2 regions of the Mesorhizobium sp. WSM4808 genome follow, and region 2 is predicted to be linked to the other one. Evidence: predicted binding sites of a transcription regulator. Region 2 holds the regulator's gene; the other holds the start of a gene.
What was found. Region 2 encodes PhoB, which activates phosphate uptake and scavenging genes when phosphate is short. Its sites were predicted from a motif close to TGTCATNNANCTGTCAT; they were not measured.

Region 1: phnC (phosphonate ABC transporter ATP-binding protein) is a predicted target of PhoB. The motif match lies at 5,212-5,228, and genes of this name have one in related genera.

Annotation. Positions count from the first base shown of each region.
Region 1 is NZ_JBVVQX010000006.1:198,649-208,308, forward strand. It holds gene AC0L2U_RS13345 (sugar phosphate isomerase/epimerase family protein) at 1-603, shown strand, start outside; gene phnE (phosphonate ABC transporter, permease protein PhnE) at 678-2,228, opposite strand; gene phnE (phosphonate ABC transporter, permease protein PhnE) at 2,233-3,207, opposite strand; gene phnD (phosphonate ABC transporter substrate-binding protein) at 3,282-4,190, opposite strand; gene phnC (phosphonate ABC transporter ATP-binding protein) at 4,275-5,132, opposite strand; gene AC0L2U_RS13370 (DapH/DapD/GlmU-related protein) at 5,444-6,061, opposite strand; gene phnL (phosphonate C-P lyase system protein PhnL) at 6,058-6,765, opposite strand; gene phnK (phosphonate C-P lyase system protein PhnK) at 6,803-7,579, opposite strand; gene AC0L2U_RS13385 (alpha-D-ribose 1-methylphosphonate 5-phosphate C-P-lyase PhnJ) at 7,576-8,475, opposite strand; gene AC0L2U_RS13390 (hypothetical protein) at 8,541-8,717, shown strand; gene AC0L2U_RS13395 (carbon-phosphorus lyase complex subunit) at 8,720-9,660, opposite strand, start outside.
Region 2 is NZ_JBVVQX010000010.1:208,444-218,103, forward strand. It holds gene pstA (phosphate ABC transporter permease PstA) at 1-956, shown strand, start outside; gene pstB (phosphate ABC transporter ATP-binding protein PstB) at 974-1,798, shown strand; gene phoU (phosphate signaling complex protein PhoU) at 1,825-2,532, shown strand; gene phoB (phosphate regulon transcriptional regulator PhoB) at 2,549-3,238, shown strand; gene AC0L2U_RS19775 (ROK family protein) at 3,255-4,502, opposite strand; gene xylF (D-xylose ABC transporter substrate-binding protein) at 4,773-5,813, shown strand; gene AC0L2U_RS19785 (sugar ABC transporter permease) at 5,956-7,308, shown strand; gene AC0L2U_RS19790 (ATP-binding cassette domain-containing protein) at 7,320-8,120, shown strand; gene AC0L2U_RS19795 (CHASE domain-containing protein) at 8,248-9,660, shown strand, end outside.

The sequences.
Region 1 (9,660 bases), on a different contig from region 2:
GACTACATGAAATGGGCGATCGACTGCGCGCAGGCACTTGGCGCCAGCACGCTGAGCGGCCCGCTGCATTCGACGCTCGGGTCGTTTTCCGGCTCCGGACCGACCTCTGCCGAGAAAAAGCGCTCCGTCGCCTCGCAACGCGCGATCGGCGACCATGCCGGCAACAAGGGCGTCACCATCGGCCTCGAGGCGCTGAACCGCTTCGAATGCTATCTCCTCAACACGATGGCGGATCTGTCGGAGCATATCGACGCCATCGACCGGCCGCACATCAAGGCGATGTACGACACCTTCCACGCCAATATCGAGGAGGCCGACCCGATCGGCGCCTACACGAAACACCGCAGGAATGTCGTGCATATCCATATTTCGGAGAATGATCGCGGCGTGCCGGGGCGCGGCAACATTCCCTGGACCGAAACGTTTTCCGCCATCCGCAAGAGCGGCTATGACGACTGGCTGACGATCGAGGCGTTCGGCCGTTCGCTCAAGGATTTGGCGGCGGCAACGAAGGTGTGGCGCGATTTTTCCGAGACGCCGGAAGCGGTCTATCGGGAGGGGTATAGGCATATCAAGAGCGGGTGGAAGAAGGCCGGCGCCTGAGACGCGAGCCGAAGGTCGGCGAAGCAAAACCGGTACCACCTTTGCTTCGTCGACCTTCGATTCAGGATCGTGGTCTAAGCCGCCGGCAGCAGGCGGGCGGAGGCGCCCCGCGCGCGCTCGTCGTTGCCGTTTCCGACGGTCCCCATCAGTTTGCGGCGGAGATAGTTGGAGATATTGTCGAAGACAAAAACGACAATCAGGATCAACAGCACCATGTAGAAAACATTGGCCCAGTTGGTGCCGGTGCGCATGGCTTCCCATAATTTCAGACCGATGCCGCCGGCACCGACGGCGCCGATGATTGTCGCCGAGCGGGTGTTCGATTCCCAGAAATAGAGGGATTGGCTAAGGAACACTGGCAGAACCTGAGGCAGCACGCCGTAGCGTTGCACCATTGTTGGTGTGGCGCCCACCGAGCGGATGCCTTCGCGCTGCTTGTCGTCGATGTTTTCCAGCGCCTCGGAATAGAGCTTGCCCAGGGTTCCGGTATCGGTGAAGAAGATCGCCGACATGCCGGCCAGCGGCCCCGGACCAAAGCCGCGGGTGAAGAACAGCGCCCAGATCAGCATGTCGACAGACCGCAGGAAGTCGAAGAAGCGTTTTGTCGCCTGGTTGGTCAACCAGTTCGGCGTGATGTTGCGCGCAGCCAGGAAGGCGAGCGGAAAGGCGACGACCGAGGCCAACACTGTGCCGACAAAAGCCATGACGATGGTTTGCAGAAGCTTCAGCCACACGTCGCCGTGTTGCCACTCGGCATTGTAGAGGATGTTGTCCCAGGCAAGCGCTGCGTTTGACCTCGATGGATCGATGCGTTCTCCGGAGACGATCAATGAAGCGATCTCGCCAAACGATTTTCCCCAGAATGGCGAATTCGTGTCAAACACAAAATTCGCCCAACCAAAAAACCGCCTCCAGGCGATCACCTCGTCATTTTGCACTTCAGCGCGGCCCAAAAATCCGAACGAGACATAGGCTGTCGAACCTGGCTTGCGTTGCTCTATCCAGTCAGGCAGCGGTGTGCGCGGCGTGACAGACCTGTCCTTGGCAATGTCGAAGACGACGCTTTCGGCGCCGCGCGTCACCGTGACAAGATTTGGCGCAATGGCAATCTGGCCGCTGCCAAGGACGACGGTCGCCGCTACCACGGCCTTTTCGCGCACCGTTTTGGGCGCGGCCGGAACTGGTTTGTCTGGCGAGGGGGCCGGATTCTCGGCCGTTGGCGCGCCAGCCGCCATGAACGAACCCTGCGACGACTTGTCGGTCGCGGTCGCCGGTGCCGGTGCGGCGTGGACCCGCCGCTCGACCTCGGCAATCTGCTTGATAACCCAGTCGGGATTTGGATTGGATCCCAGTTTGGAGAAACGAGAGTAGTCGATGGTCAGATAGCCGTCCTTGAATTCGATGTCCGGGCGGATTTCGTAAGACACCCAGTCGGCGAGATAAGCGCCGGCCAGGTTCCAGTTCGCCTTTCCGAGAACGATGCCGATCGAGAAGAACCACGAGCAGTAAAAGGTGTAGAGGATGCATAGAAGGATGCCGAACGGGGCGGCATAGCGCTTCCATAAAGGCCGCTGAAACGCATCGGGATAGCGAGCGGCGATGTCGTTGATGGCGTCGGCGTTCATTGCGTTACTCTCCGCGCCCGTATGCGAACGCCTGCCTGCCGACGAGACGTTGTCTCAGCCATGCCGAAAACTGGTCAACGGCGACAATCGTGCAGAACAGCAGAAACACGATGGCTATGGTCTTGGCCTCATGGCCCCGGCTGATCGAAAGACGCAGGGATTCGCCGATGCCGCCGGCGCCGACGGCACCGAGAATGGTCGAAGCGCGCACATTGATCTCGAAGCGGAGCAGGAAATAGCTCATGAAGTTGGGCAGAACCTGAGGCACCATGCCGAACCACACCCGTTCGACCCAGTTGGCGCCAACGGCCCGCAAGCCTTCGTCAGGCTTCATGTCGGCGTTCTCGACCACTTCGTAGAACATTTTTCCGAGCGCGCCGACGGTGTGGATGCTGACCGCGAGGATCGCTGGAATGGGCCCAAGCGAGAAGATCGCCAGAAAAAAGCCGGCAATGACGATTTCCGGAAAGGCGCGGACAATTTCGAGGAAGCGGCGCGTGGTGAAGCGGAGCCAGCGGCTGGCCGTCACGTTGCTTGCAGCCAGGAAGCAGAGCAGGAAACCGAAGGTGGAGCCGACCAGGGTCGAAAACAGCGCAATGTTCAGGGTCTCGATCATCCGGTAGAAATACTCCGGAATGTAGATGCCTTGGGTCAGGTAGACCCGGCCTTCGGGATAGTCGAATTTGAGGCTGCCATCGTCATAGGGCGACGGCAGGTCGAACAGCGCGCGCACCGGGTCGAACCAGTCGCGCGGCTTCAATTCGACGAAAAAGTCGGCGATGTGGGGAAGGCGGTCGAAGAACTTTCCGGCGTTGGTCTCATTGGCGAACCAGAGCGAGCCCGAGAGCGCAAGCAACAGGAAAACCAGGCCTCCGATCGTGTAGAGGCGCCGGCGAGCGGCGAGGTCGCGCCAGTGCCGCTCGGCTAACGCTCCTTCCGTGGAGAGCGCAGGCGCGCGGTAAATTTCGGTCGCACTCATCGATAGTTCCCCAGCCCGTGACGCGGCAACGCCGCCGGCGGCACTTTGGCCCCGGCGGCGTCGTGCCTTTTGGCTTACGAGCCGATCTTCGCCTTACGAGCGTCGATGATCGCCTGATAGAATTCCGGGGTGACCGGCGAATAGCTCTTGAAGTCGCCGCCTTGCACCGCCGCGAAACAGGCCGGGTCGGTCTGCGGAAGCTTGGTCAGGAAATCGGTGATCTTCTGCTTGGTGTCGGCGTCGAGCGAGGTGCGTATGACCAGCGGGCCGTTCGGGATCAAGGGGGACTGCCACAACTCTACGAGGTCGTCCATCTTGAGGACACCCTTGTCGACCATCTTGCGCAGATTGCCGGAGCTGTAGCCATCCTTGAAGTCGCCGACGCCGGAGGCCCAGGTGGTGCCGGCATCGAAGGTGCCCTTCAGAACTTCAAGGACAAGCTGTTCATGGCCGCCGCCGAAACCGGTCGACGCGAAATAGCTCTTCACATCCATGCCGATGTCTTTGGGCAGCGAGGTGACCGGGACCAGGTAGCCGGAAGTCGAATCGGGATCGGCGAAACCGAGTTTCTTGCCCTTCATGTCAGCGAGTGTCTTGATGCCGGAATCCGCACGGGCGACCATAACCGAATGGTAGCCGGTCGAACCGTCGGTCTGGACCGTCGTCAGGATCGGCTGAACCGCGTCCTTGTTCTCGAGGTAGACCTTGGCGTAGGCGGAAGCGCCGAGTTCGGCATAGTCGAGCGTGCCGCCGAGCAGACCCTGGATGACGCCGTCGTAGTCGGCGGCCGGGAACAGCGAAACTTTCTCGACGCCGAGAACTTGCTTGATGTGGTCGGCGAAGCACTGGTAGTTGCGCAGACGGTCGGCTTCGTTCTCGCCGCCCAGAATGCCGACGCGGAATTCCTTCAGATCCTGTGCCTGGACCGAGCCCATCGCCATGGCCATGACGGAAACGGCACCGAAAAGTATCTTTCTAAACATCTCGTCTCTCTCCTGTTGGTCCCGGCATCGCGCCGGCTGCGTTGGGATATGATGCCCTTGACGCGGGCTGGCGATCCAGGTCGCTCAGTAACCAGGAAAGGCTGGCTCAAGCGGTCCGGCGGATGCGGCGATTTTTTGCTTGATGATGACACTGGTCGAGGTGATGGCCTCGGAGATTTCGCCGCCGCTGCTGTCGGCGCCGTAGACCATGCGCACGGCCTCGCGGTTGAGCTCTTCCGGCGGGCCGTCGAAGACGACCTTGCCGGCAGCCATGCCGATGATACGGTTGCAATAGGTGCGGGCCGTGTCCAGCGTGTGCAGGTTGGTGATCACGGTGATGCCTTCGCGCAAATTGATATCCTGCAGCGAATCCATAACCACCTTGGCGTTGAGCGGATCGAGTGACGCGATCGGCTCGTCGGCGAGGATCACCTTCGGCTGCTGCATCAACGCGCGGGCAATGGCGACGCGCTGCTGCTGGCCACCCGACAAGGTGTCGGCGGCCTGCAGCGCGGTGCGGGCGATATCGAGACGCTCCAGCGCTGCTATCGCCTCGGCTCGTTCCTCGCGGGAGAAGATGCCGAGCAGGTTCGACATGGTGGAGCGGTGATTCAGCCGGCCGAGAAGCACATTGGTCAGCACGTCGAGGCGCGGCACCAGGTTGAACTGCTGGAAGATCATGGCGCAATCGCGCTGCCAGCGCCGTAGTGGCGAACCGCGCAGCTGGGAGACCTCGGCGCCGTCAAAAAAAATCGACCCCTGGCTGGGATCGATGAGACGGTTGATCATGCGAAGAAGGGTCGATTTGCCGGCGCCCGAACGGCCGATGACGCCAACCATCTGACGATGCGGGATCGCGATGTTGATGTCGCTGACGGCAGTGTTCTTGCCAAATCGTCGGGTGACACCGCGGATTTCGAGCGTGGCGGAATTTGCTGGCATGGGGGCAGGTTCCAGGTCCGGACCATTGATCGTCAGGCTCTCGCCTAGCGCAGCCACATGAACCTGCCGTGTCGCGGTGATGTCAGTTTTGTTACGCTCCACAGGCTGGAGTCTAGTGTCGACCCTGGGTCAGCAGTCGAAGGTGATTTGGAACGCGGGCCTGGCGAGCTGGTGCCATCAAGCGTTCCAGACAAGGCCGTCATGGCGCCGATGCTGGTGTCGAGAGGCATGTCATGCGGATAGTAGGGGCCGGGGCGGTTTGTGATAATGCCCCGCTGCCCCGCGTCAGTGACCGCCATTCCTGGACGTCGCTATCCACCATATTTCTCTAGGAACGTCTCGGCCTCAAGCTCCCGGAAATCATCCAACGCGGCGCGCAGCCTTGCATGGTCCCAGTCCCACCAGGCGAGCGCCTGGTAGCGTTCGGCCGTGCGGCGATCGAAGCGCTCGCGGATCGGTTTGGCCGGCACGCCGCCGACAATGGTATAGGGCGCGACATCTTTCGAGACCACCGCACCCGCGCCGACCGCGGCGCCATCGCCGACGGTGACGCCAGGCAGGATGGTCGAGCCATGGCCGAGCCAGGTGTCGTGGCCGATGGTGACACGTTTGGCGCGGCGCTGGGCGAAGAATTCTGTCTCGTGCTCGGCATCGTCCCAGTAGTCCGAGGCGCGATAGGTGAAGTGATGCAGCGTCGGCCGCCAAGTCGGGTGGTTGGTGGCGTTGATGCGAACGCTGGCCGCGATGTTGGCGAATTTGCCGATCGTCGCGCACCAGACGGAGCAGTCCTGCATCATGTAGGAATAGTCGCCGAGTTCGCTTTCCGAGACCCGGCTGCGGTCGGCGATCTCGGTCCAGCGGCCGAGCGTCGAATTCTGTACATCCGCCGTCGGGTGGACCAGCGGCGTCTCGGACAATTTCCTGGTCATGCGGCGATTTTTCCGGACGCGAACGCGGTGACGTCGATGATGCGGTCGGCAACCGCCTCGCGCACGTCGTGGTCATGGAAGATGCCGAGTAGGGCGACATCAGCCGCCTTCTTGGCGGCGATGAGTTCGATCACGACGTCGCGGTTCCTGGCGTCGAGCGAAGCGGTCGGTTCGTCGAGCAGCAGGATTGGATGCTCGGTGATGAAGCCGCGCGCGATGTTAACGCGCTGCTGCTCGCCGCCGGAAAAGGTCGCAGGCGGCAAAGCCCAGAGTTTCTCCGGCAGGTTGAGCTGTGCCAGCAAGGCGCGCGCCTTGCCGCGGGCAATCTCGCGATCCTCGCCGCGCTCGACCAGCGGTTCGGCGACGACATCGAGCGCCGAAACGCGTGGCACGGTGCGCAGGAACTGGCTGACATAGCCGATCGTTTGCCGGCGCACCGCAAGCACGGTGCGAGGGCTGGCGGTGGCCAGGTCGATCAGCCCGTCATCATGCGTGACGATGATCTGGCCTTCGTCGACGGCGTAGTTGCCGTAGAGCATCTTCAGGATCGAGCTCTTGCCGGCACCGGACGGGCCGCCGAGCACGGTGCATTCGCCGGCCCTGATCGAGAACGAGACACCGGCGACAACAGGCAGTTTGATGCCGTCACGCAGATGCATGGTGAAGCTCTTGGCAACGCCGGAAACAACGAGCGGGGTTGCCATCAGAAGGTTCTCCAATCGTCAGTCGTTTGCGTCATCGTCAAACCTGCAGAATCGAGGAAACAAGCAATTGCGTGTAAGGCGCGCGCGGGTCGTCGAGCACGCGGTCGGTGAGACCGCTTTCGACGACGCGGCCGTCCTTCATCACCATCATGCGCTGCGATAAAAGCCGCGCCACGGCAAGGTCATGGGTGACGACGATGGCTGCGAGACCAAGATCGGTGACCAGACCGCGCAGCAGGTCGAGCAGGCGCGCCTGGACCGAGACGTCGAGGCCGCCGGTTGGCTCGTCCATGAACACCAGACGCGGGGCGGTGACGAGGTTGCGGGCAATCTGCAGGCGCTGGCGCATGCCGCCGGAAAAGGCGCGCGGCTCGTCGTCGATGCGGTCCTCGTCGATCTCGACGCGCGATAGCCAGTCGACGGCGGTGGCGCGGATCTTGCCGTAGTGGCGGTCGCCGACCGCCATCAGCCGCTCGCCGACATTGGCGCCGGCCGACACCGTCATGCGCAGGCCGTCGGCCGGGTTCTGGTGGACAAACCCCCAGTCGGTGCGCATCAGGAAGCGGCGCTCGGCCTCACTCATGCGGTAGAGCTCGCGGAACTGGCCGTCGCGCATGCGGTAGCTGGCGCTGCCGGAGGAGGGCAGCAGCCGCGTCGACAGGCAGTTGAGCAATGTCGTCTTGCCGGAGCCGGACTCGCCGACCACAGCCAGGACTTCGCCCGGCCACAGGTCGAAGGAGACGTTGTCGCAGCCGACGCGCGAGCCGTAGAATTTGGAGAGCGCCGAGACGCGCAGCAGCGGTTCGTCGGTCATTGCGCCGGCTCCATTTTTTCCGAGGCAAGATGGTTTTCTGAAGCAAGGTGGCCGTGATGGCCGTCCGCCCGCCGCTTCTCGCAATGATCCGTGTCGGAGCAGACGAACATGTGGCCTCCATGGTCGTCGAGGATGACCTCGTCGAGATAGACATTCTCGGCCGCGCACAGCGCGCAGGGCTGGTCGAAGGTCTGCACCTCGAACGGATGATCCTCGAAGTCGAGGCTGACCACTTCGGTGAAGGGCGGCACCGCATAGATGCGCTTTTCGCGGCCGGCGCCGAACAGCTGCAGCGCCGGTGAGCGATGCATCTTGGGATTGTCGAATTTCGGCGTCGGCGACGGGTCCATCACATAGCGGCCCTCGACCTTGACCGGATAAGCATAGGTGGTGGCGATGCGGCCGTGCTTGGCGATGTCCTCGTAAAGTTTCAGATGCATGAGGCCGTATTCTTCCAGCGCATGCATTTTGCGCGTTTCGGTCTCACGCGGTTCGAGGAAACGCAGGGGCTCCGGGATCGGCACCTGATAGACCAGCACCTGGCCCGCCGTCAGCGGATGTTCGGGGATGCGGTGGCGGGTCTGGATGATGGTGGCGCTGGCGGTGTCGGTCGTCACCGCGACGTTGGCGACCTTCTTGAAGAAGGCACGGATCGAGACCGCGTTGGTGGTGTCGTCGGCGCCCTGGTCGATCACCTTGAGCACATCGTCCGGGCCGATGATCGAAGCGGTGACCTGGACGCCGCCGGTGCCCCAGCCATAGGGCATCGGCATTTCGCGCGAAGCGAACGGCACCTGGTAGCCGGGGATGGCGATGCCCTTGAGGATCGCCCGGCGGATCATCCTTTTGGTCTGCTCGTCGAGATAGGCGAAGTTGTAGGTGGCGATGTCAGTCATGGCGATCACATCCGCATTGTGCTATTGAATTGGCATCCAGGGCGCGGAAACAGGGGCGAAATCGGATGACCCAGACCGCTTGGCTGCATATCGGAATTCTGCTGCTGGCGTTCGTCGGCGTGGTCGCGTTTGTCCTTCGGCGCATGGTTCTTCCTGCGCCGAAAGATGGCGCGCAGGGCGAGACTGTAGCCGGCGCCAGTGGCGGTTACGGCGGCGGCTCGGTTGATGGCGGCGGCCACTAGCATCACTCTGCTGCCTCTCGCTTTTCTTCTATCTTTGCAGGGTTCTCACGCGCGTCATATTCGGCGCGCATGCGGCGCACGAGGTCGAGTTCGGCCTGGAAATCGACATAGTGCGGCAGCTTCAGATGCTCGACGAAGCCGGTCGCCTGGACATTGTCTGAGTGTGAGATGACGAACTCCTCGTCCTGGGCCGCGGCGACGACATCCTCGCCGAGCTCCTTCGCGCGCAGCGCCCGGTCGCAGAGCGCCATCGCCATCGCCTTGCGCTCGCTCTGGCCGAAGACCAGGCCGTAGCCGCGGGTGAACTGCGGCGGCGCCTTGGCCGAGCCTTTGAACTGGTTGACCATCTGGCATTCGGTGACCCGGACAGTGCCGAGCGGGACAGCGAAGGGCAGTTCGGGCACGTCGAGATCGAGCTCGACCTCGCCGATGCGGATCTCGCCGACGAAGGGATGGTTGCGGGCATAGCCGCGCTGCGTGGAATAGCCGAGCGCCAGCAGAAAACCTTCATCGCCGCGTGACAGCGCCTGAAGGCGGATGTCGCGCGCCATCGGGAATTCGAGCGGCTCGCGGGTGATGTCGCCGGGGACATGGTCCTGCGGCATGTCGCCGTCCGGTTCGATCAAGCCTTCGCGGGCGAGGATCGCCGAGACGCGCGGCATGGCTTGCGCTTCCGTCTGGCGCAGCAAGGGCTCGGCGACATCGGCGCCGGCGGCAAGCTCGGGATCGAGCAGCCGATGCGTGTAGTCGAATGTCGGCCCGAGCAACTGGCCGCCGGGCAGGTCCTTGTAGGTCGCCGATACGCGCCGCTCGACCAGCATGTTGGCGGTGTCGATGGGCCTGGAGTAGCCGAAGCGCGGCAGCGTGGTGCGGTAGGCGCGCACCAGGAAGATCGCCTCGATCATGTCGCCGCGCGCCTGGACGATGGCGAGCGCGGCCAGTT
Region 2 (9,660 bases):
TCAAGGGCTTCCTGTCGGAAGGCGCCCGCGTCCAGTTGCGCGACATCGTTGCCGCCGATCCGTCCGTGATCGGCACGACACGCAACGTCAACATCCTCGCCGCCGCCAATCTCGACTCGGCTTTCAAGGGCCAGATCGACCTCAGTGTCGAGGAAGCGCGACGCAAGGTCTCGGACCAGCAGATCACCTGGATGAACAAGCTCAAGACCGAGGGCGCGATGGCCGAGCACTTCAACAGCGGCCTGTTCACCTACGGCGCCTCCAGCCGCCCGGAAACCTCGGGCATGGGCGTGGCGATCATCGGCTCGTTTTATATGATGGTAATCGTGTTGCTCCTGGCGCTGCCGATCGGCGTCGCCGCCTCCATCTATCTGGAGGAGTTTGCCAAGAAGAACCGTTTCACCGACCTTATCGAGGTCAACATCAACAATCTGGCAGCGGTGCCGTCAATCGTCTTCGGCTTGCTCGGCCTCGCGGTGTTCATCAATTTCCTGGGCATGCCGCGTTCCGCCGCTTTCGTCGGCGGCCTGGTGCTGACACTGATGACGCTGCCGACGATCATCATCGCGACGCGCGCCGCACTTGCCGCGGTGCCGCCGTCGATTCGCTCGGCGGCTCTCGGTCTTGGCGCCTCCAAGATGCAGATGGTGTTCCAGCACATCCTGCCGCTTGCCGCACCCGGCATCCTCACCGGCACCATCATCGGTCTAGCGCGTGCGCTCGGCGAAACCGCGCCGCTGCTCTTGATCGGCATGGTAGCCTTCGTCGCCGATCCACCGACGACGCCTTTCGATCCGGCCACCGCGCTGCCGGTGCAGATCTATATGTGGGCGAACGAGGCCGAACGCGCCTTCGTCGAGCGCATGTCGGGCGCGATCATCATCCTCCTCGTTTTCCTCATGGCCATGAACATCACCGCGATCGTGCTTCGGCGTCGGTTCGAGCGGCGCTGGTAGAAAAAAGGCATTTTGGTATGAACATCATGACCGAACAGTCGCTTGAAAACGCAGTGGGCGATAAGATGAACGCCAAGTCGAACGAAGTGATCAAAATGCGCGGCGACAAGGTCGGCGTGTTCTATGGCGAGAAGCAGGCGCTGTTCGATGTCAATCTCGACGTCCGCCTGAATCAGGTGACGGCGCTGATCGGGCCCTCCGGCTGCGGCAAGTCGACCTTCCTGCGTTGCCTCAACCGCATGAACGACACCATCGATTCCGCGCGGGTAACCGGCAAGATAACGCTCGACGAAGAAGACATCTACGACAAGAACATCGATGTCGTCGAACTCAGGGCGCGCGTCGGCATGGTGTTTCAGAAACCCAATCCGTTCCCCAAGTCGATCTACGAGAACGTCGCCTATGGCCCGCGCATCCACGGATTGGCCAAGCGCAAGGCCGACATGGATCAGATCGTCGAGTCGAGCCTGAAGAAGGCGGCAATCTGGAACGAGGTGAAGGACCGTTTGCAGGAACCTGGCACGGGTCTTTCCGGTGGCCAGCAGCAGCGTCTGTGCATTGCACGCGCCATCGCCGTGTCGCCCGAGGTGATCCTGATGGACGAACCGTGTTCGGCGCTCGACCCGATCGCGACTGCTCGCGTCGAGGAACTGATCGACGAACTGCGCCAGAACTATACGATCGTCATCGTCACCCATTCGATGCAGCAGGCAGCGCGCGTGTCGCAGCGCACCGCGATGTTCCATCTAGGCTATCTGGTCGAGGAGGGCGCCACCGACAAGATGTTCACCACCCCCGACGACAAACGCACCCAGGACTACATCACCGGCCGGTTCGGCTGAACTCGGGCATATGAGGGACGAAGATCATGGGTGAACATACCGTTGCATCTTTCGATGAAGATCTGGAGCAGATCAGCCAGCTGATCCGCGACATGGGCGATCTCGCCCGCTCGATGGTCAGTGGCTCGACCAAGGCTTTGCTCAATTCGGACAATGCGCTGGCGCAGCGCGTGGTTTCCGACGATGCCATCATGGATGCCCGCCAGCGCGAGCTGGACGATCGCGCCATCACGCTGATCGCCAAGCGCCAGCCAATGGCCAACGATCTGCGTGCGGTGGTCGGTTCGATCCGCATGGCCGGCGACCTCGAGCGCATCGGCGACCTTGCCAAGAACATCGCCAAGCGCGTCGGCACTGTCGGGCTGAGCGTCACGCCGCACGATCTTTCGCATTCGATCGACGCGATGGCGCAGCTGGTGCTGATCCAGGTGCAGGGGGTCGTCGACGAGTATGCCGCCGCTGACGCGGCTGCGCTTGCCACGCTCAGAAACAATGATGAACGCATCGACGTCAAATACACCTCGGTATTCCGCGAGCTGCTGACCTACATGATGGAAGATCCCCGCAACATCACGGCGTGCACGCACCTGTTGTTTTGCGCCAAGAACCTCGAGCGGATCGGCGACCACGTGACCAACATCGCCGAAAATGCCTACTATGTTTTGACCGGCACGCAGCTGCCAGCCAATCGTCCGAAGCAGGACGAGACGGCAATGTCCGCGCCAGCGGCATAACAGGGGTGACCAGCCGATGATCGCACCACGCATCATGGTGGTGGAGGATGAGGAGCCGCTAGGCGTGCTGCTCCGCTACAATCTTGAATCCGAAGGTTACCAGGTCGAGGTGGTGACGCGCGGCGACGAGGCCGAAATCCGGCTGCAGGAGAACGTTCCCGATCTTCTGGTGCTCGACTGGATGGTGCCTGCGGTTTCGGGCATCGAACTCTGCCGGCGCCTGCGAATGCGTCCCGAGACCGAGCGGCTGCCGATCATCATGCTGACCGCGCGAGGCGAGGAAAGCGACCGCGTGCGCGGCCTGTCGACCGGCGCCGACGACTATCTGGTCAAGCCCTTCTCGACGCCGGAGTTCATGGCCAGGGTCAAGGCGCTGCTGCGCCGGGCCAAGCCGGAAGTGCTGTCCAGCGTGCTAAAGGTCGGCGATATCGTGCTCGATCGCGAGTCGCACCGTGTCTATCGCAAGAAGAGCGAGATCCGGCTTGGGCCGACGGAATTCCGCCTGCTCGAATTCATGATGCGCCATCCAGGCCGCGTGTTCTCGCGCAGCCAGCTGCTCGACAATGTCTGGGGCGAGACGATCTACATCGACGAGCGCACGGTCGACGTGCATGTCGGCCGGCTGCGCAAGGCGGTCAACAATGGCCGTATGCCTGATGTCATCCGCACGATCCGTGGGGCCGGATACGCCATCCGAGAGGACTGAACTCCCTCGTTTGAACTCACGCCACGTTCTTGCCGCCGAAACCGGATCTCGCCTGCACGCCCGGCGCAAAAATCTCCTGATCGACGAAGATCAGCGCCCGCATGGCGCAGCCCTCGCGGATCAGCGGCAGTTCGTTCGGCTCGGTGTCGAAGGAAATCGATTTGGAATGCTGGCCGCCGGCGGTCTGGGCAATCGCTTGCCGCAATGCCGGCTCGATCAGGTCGAAGGCGGCGGCGCTGACACCGACCATGGCGACCGGCGCCGGATCGATCAGCGCGAACAGGCTGCCGAGGCCGTAGCCGAGCGCTTCGCCGGCCTTGCGATAGGCTTCCCGTTCGGGTCCGTCACCTTCGCGGGCCGCGGCAGCCAGGGCGCGCATGTCGGCGTCGCTGACATCGGCAACGGGTTCTGCATCCTCGCCCATCTGCCTGGCGTTGCGCCATATGGCGTAATTGCCCGCATAGGCTTCGACGCAGCCGCGCCGTCCGCAGCGACATAGCGCGCCGTTCGGCCGATGGATCATGTGGCCGAATTCGCCGCCCGAAGAATGGGTGCCGGTGAACAATTCGCCCTTCAGCACCAGTCCCATGCCGATGCCGTGCGACAAAAGGATAGCGATGAAATCGTCGCGGTAACGATCGGGGTCGCGCCAGCGCAGCGCCACCGCCATCATGTTGCAGTCGTTCTCCATTATGGCAGGGATGCCGAACTCGTCTTCGAATATGTCAGCGAAGGCGATGTCGGTGTGCGGCGTGATCGGCGACCACAGCATGGCGCGGGCACGGGTGTCGGTGATGCCCTGGATGGCCAGCGCGATGCGGGCGATGCTGCGCACGTCCAGATCGGGATCTGCCAGGCGGCGCCGCACGATGGCCGTGCATTCCCCGATCAGCGACTCGCGCGACATCGTCAGCGTGTCCAGCCGGCGCTGTTCCTCGGATATTACCTGGCCGGCATAGTCGATGACGGCGACGGAGAGGAAGTTCAGCGACAGCACCACGGTCATTACCGCGGCCGCTTCCGGATTGAGACTGAGGCCGACCTGCGGCCGGCCGCGTTTGAGCGAGCCGGCCTCGCTCGGCTTGCTTTCGGTCAGGATGCCTTCGACGATCAGGTCGGATGAAATCGCCGAGATGGTCGAATGGCTGAGGCTTGTGGTCGCGGCGATCTCGGTTCGCGACGGCCGTCCGGCGCGGCGCACTGCCGCGATCACCATGGCGCGGTTGCGGCGGCGCAGATCGTCGTGGCGGATTCCGACCGACATGTTCTTTCATATCCTCCCGGTCGCCGCGGTTCCTCCTGCCCCTGGAACGCTGTCGGTGACGCCGGTAAATACTGGCAGAAGCTGCAGGCCGTGTCATTTATTTATTCCGAGACTCGAAAAAAACTCGAAATGACATCAAAATCCATCAGAATCGATGTTGACAGCGTTCGGGCGTTGGCCCAGTATTTTTTCGAGGCTCGAAAAAATAGAGCCTCTGTGCCGGCCCTCGGGTCAGTTTGGTCGCGCCATACGCGGCGCAGGGAGGATAATATGAAAAGATTCACGGCCGCCATCCTGGCGGGTGCCGCCATGTCGCTGACGCTCGCGTCTGTCGCGCAGGCGAAGGACAAGGTTGTCGGCGTTTCGTGGTCCAACTTCCAGGAAGAACGCTGGAAGACCGACGAAGCCGCCATGAAGACGGCGATCGAGGCCGCCGGCGACAAGTACATCTCCGCCGATGCGCAGTCCAATCCCGGCAAGCAGCTTACCGATGTCGAAAGCCTGATCTCGCAGGGCGCTAATTCCCTGATCATCCTGGCGCAGGACGCTTCGGCCATCGGCCCGGCCGTGCAGAAGGCGCTGGACGAAGGCATTCCGGTCGTCGGCTATGACCGGCTGATCGAGAACAAGGACGTCTTCTATCTGACCTTCGACAACAAGGAAGTCGGCCGCATGCAGGCCCGCGAAGTGTTCAAGGTCAAGCCGGAAGGCAACTACGTCTTCATCAAGGGCTCCGGTGCCGATCCCAATGCCGACTTCCTGTTCTCGGGCTCGATGGAAGTGCTCAAGGAAGCCATCGACAGCGGCAAGATCAAGAATGTCGGCGAAGCCTACACGGATGGCTGGCTGCCCGCCAACGCCCAGAAGAACATGGAACAGTTCCTGACCGCCAACGACAACAAGGTCGACGCGGTGGTCGCGGCCAATGACGGCACTGCCGGTGGCGTCGTCGCGGCGCTGACGGCTCAAGGCTTGGCCGGCACCGTGCCGGTCTCGGGTCAGGACGGCGACCACGCCGCGCTGAACCGCATCGCCCTCGGCACGCAGACCGTGTCGGTGTGGAAGGACGCGCGCGAACTGGGCAAGAACGCTGCAGAGATCGCTTCGCAGCTCGCCGACGGCAAGAAGACGAGCGACATCGCCGGCGCCAAGGACTTCACGACGCCAGGCGGGAACACCGTCAAGTCGCTGTTCCTGACCCCGGTTGCCATCACCAAGGACAATCTCAACGTCGTCATCGACGCCGGATGGATCAAGAAGGACGAAGTCTGCGCGGGTGTCGCCGCCGGCACCGTGGCGGCCTGTAACTGATCCGTACCACTTTGAAATATCTGAACGCCGCGGCCCAAAAGCCGCGGCGTTTTCTCAAAGAATTCTGTTTCCGCATCATGCGGATAGCTTCTAGGCTGGGCTCCGGCATGCGCGCCAGACGGCCAGCCGGTGGGAGGAAACCATGACCGATACGACGTCAAACCCGCAGACCGATACGGCGCGCGCGTCGGAACTCGGCGCCGTCGCCCGGTTCCTGAAGGCGACCGAGATCGACACCCGCATGCTCGGCATGATCGGCGCGCTGCTGGTCATCTGGATTGGGCTGCATGTCATTTCCAGCCTGCGCCTTGGCGTCAACCCGCTCGATTTCGACAGCCGCACCTTTCTCACGCCGCGCAATCTGTGGAACCTGTCGGTGCAGACATCCGCGGTTGCCATCATGGCCTGCGGCATGGTGCTGGTCATCGTCATGCGCAACATCGACCTGTCGGTCGGTTCCGCCGAGGGCCTGATCGGCATGGTGATGGGATTTGCCCAGGTGCATTTCCTGGTGCGCTTTGTCGGGCTCGAACTCGGCAACCCGTGGATCTGGGTCCTGGCACTGGTCATCGGCCTGGCGCTCGGCCTGTTGATCGGCGCTTTTCAAGGCTTCGTCATCGCCTATCTCGAAGTGCCCGCCTTTATCGTGACGCTGGGCGGCTTGCTGGTCTGGCGCGGTGCCGCCTGGTGGGTCACTTCAGGCCAGACCGTGGCGCCGCTTAACGCCACTTTTCAGCTGATGGGCGGTGGGCCGGCGGGATCGATCGGCGCGACCTGGAGCTGGGTCGTTGGGATCGTCGCCTGCCTCGCCGTGGTGTTTGGGCTGTTCAACGGGCGGGTGCAGCGCAAGCGTTTCCGGTTTCCGCTACGTCCGATCTGGGCCGAGGCGCTGCTTGGAGTCGTCACCTGCGGCGCCATCATGGGTGCGGTCTGGCTCGCCAACTCCTACCCCTGGCCGATCGGCATCGTGAACAGATATGCGGCCGCCAACAACATCACCGTTCCCGAAGGCGGCCTGTTCATCGCCCACGGTATCGCCATACCGGTGCTGATGGCTGTCGCCGTCGGGCTGGTCATGACCTTCATCACCAACCGCACCCGTTTCGGCCGCTATGTGTTCGCCATCGGCGGCAATCCCGAGGCGGCTAATCTCGCCGGCATCAACACGCGATGGATCACCATGAAGGTGTTCATGATCATGGGCGTGCTGGCCACGATTGCCGCGGCGATCTCCTCGGCCCGGCAGAATTCGGCCACCAACGTGCTTGGAACGCTCGACGAACTGCTCGTCATTGCAGCCGCCGTGATCGGCGGCACGTCGCTTGCCGGCGGATCGGGAACGATCATCGGCGCCATGCTGGGCGCGCTGCTGATGCAGTCGCTGCAGTCCGGCATGGTGCTGCTCGGCGTCGACTCGCCGCTGCAGAGCATCGTCGTCGGGGCCGTACTGGTCATCGCCGTGTGGCTCGACACCGTCTATCGCAAGCGCGTCTAGGAGGGCATGCCATGAATGACAAGACTGCTCCTGCAGCCACCGCGCTGATCGACATGAGGAACATCTCGATCGCGTTTGGCGGCATCCGCGCCGTCGACGACGCCTCGATCGATCTTTTCCCCGGCGAGGTCGTGGCGCTGCTCGGCCACAATGGCGCCGGCAAGTCGACATTGATCAAGATCCTGTCCGGCGCCTACAAGCGCGATTCGGGCCAGATCTTCGTCAACGGCGAGGAGGCATCGATCTCCAATCCACGCGACGCCAAGAAATACGGCATCGAGACGATCTACCAGACGCTGGCGTTGGCCGACAATGTCGACGCCGCCGCCAATCTGTTCCTCGGCCGCGAGCTGATGACCGCCTGGGGCACGCTCGACGACGTTGCCATGGAGGCCGAGGCGCGCAAGGTGATGGGTCGGCTCAATCCCCGCTTCCAGCGCTTCAAGGAGCCGGTGATCAAGCTGTCGGGTGGCCAGCGGCAATCGGTGGCGATCGCGCGTGCGATCCTGTTCAACGCCCGCATCCTGATCATGGACGAGCCGACGGCGGCGCTTGGTCCGCAGGAAACGGCGCAGGTCGGCGAACTGGTCAAGCAGCTCAAGTCCGATGGCATCGGCATCTTCCTGATCAGCCACGACATCCACGATGTGTTCGAGCTTGCCGACCGGGTCTGCGTCATGAAGAACGGCCAGGTCGTTGGCACCGCCCGCACCACCGATGTCACGCAGGACGAGGTGCTGGGGATGATCATTCTTGGCAAATGCCCGCCGGGCGCCATTCCAGGACCGGGCGCGCTGAAGATCGCGGCCTGAGATCAAGCCAGCTCGCGGTTGCCGGACACGTGATATGCCAGCCGTAAGGATGGCTTGGCCTTGGCATTGTGTTGGCACGGCGACTTGCCCATAAAGGTCCGATATCGCTCAGGGACCGCACGATCCGTTGAAGAAGCTTTTCCCGATCATCGCCTTTATCGCCGTCGCACTAATCAGCATGGTGATGGCAGGTTTCGCCTATTTCGCCACACAGGAAGCCGCGCGCATCAAGTTCGAGGCGACTGCCGACGACGCGCTCAACCGGATCGAGAGCCGCATCGACCTGCATCTGTCGCTGCTGCGCTCGACGCAGGCCCTGTTCGACGCCCGCAATGGCGATATTTCTCGCAATGAGTTCAAGGCGTTCTTCAACGCGCTCGATGTCGACAAGAATTTCGCCGGCTTGCGCGGCATCGGTTTCCTCAGGCTGGCAAAGACGGGCGACGAGGCGACGGTCGAACGCGATATGCTGCACGATTATGGCGTCAGTCATCCAATCTACCCGGATACCACGCAACCCTGGCGTACCCCTATCGTGCTGTTCGAACCGCTGGATCCATCCAACCAAGCCGCCATCGGCTACGACATGTTCAGCGAACCGATGCGGCGTGTGGCGATCGAAAAGGCGATGTCCGACGACCAGCAGCACGCCAGCGGGTTGGTGCAGCTGGGCCAGGACACGGGCGCCTCGCAGACGTTCACCGGCTTCTTCGTTTTCGTGCGGCTCAATGTCGAAACCGCTCCCGACGTCATCAATGCTTCGATATCCTCGACATCAGGTTTTCTCTATGCGGCCTTCCGGGCTCGCGATCTATTCCAGACCGCGCTCAGCCGGTCGCCGCTACTGCCGGTCAACACCGAAATCTATGACGGCGATGGTGCCGTGAGCGGCGACAATCTGCTGTTCCGGTCGGAGACGCCGCCAGCTTCGACTTTCGGCGACAGGCTGCTGGTCACCCGAAAGATCATCGTCGCCGGACGGCCATGGACTGTCCTGTTCCGGCCGACAAGCGCCTTCTCGCAGCCGTCGTCGCGCGCCATTCCGGTGATGTTGGGGCTATTCGGCCTGCTGTTGGCGGGCGCCATCGCGCTGGTGGCGCGATATCAGGAGCGGGCCTATGAGGCGGCGTCGCGGTTGCACGAAACCACGGAAAAGAGCCTGATCGAAAAAGACCTGATGCTGCAGGAGATGAAGCATCGCATCAAGAATTCGATCACCAGGGTGCTGGCGATCGCGCGCCAGACGGCATCGCGGGCTACCGACGTCAACGAGTTTTCCGCATCTTTCTCGGCCAGGCTGCAGGCGATGGCAGCGTCCCAGGACATGCTGACGCGCTCTCGCTGGCAGAAGGCCGATCTTGGCGATCTCTTGCGCATCGAACTCGGCCAGGTGTTCGGCAAGGAGTTGCCCGAGGGGCTGCTGTCAGGGCCGCAAGTGCTGCTTGACGAAACCACGACGCAAGCGCTCGGCCTGACCTTCCACGAACTGGCGACGAATGCGCTGAAATACGGCGAAGCCGGCAATTCCGTGGGGGCACTG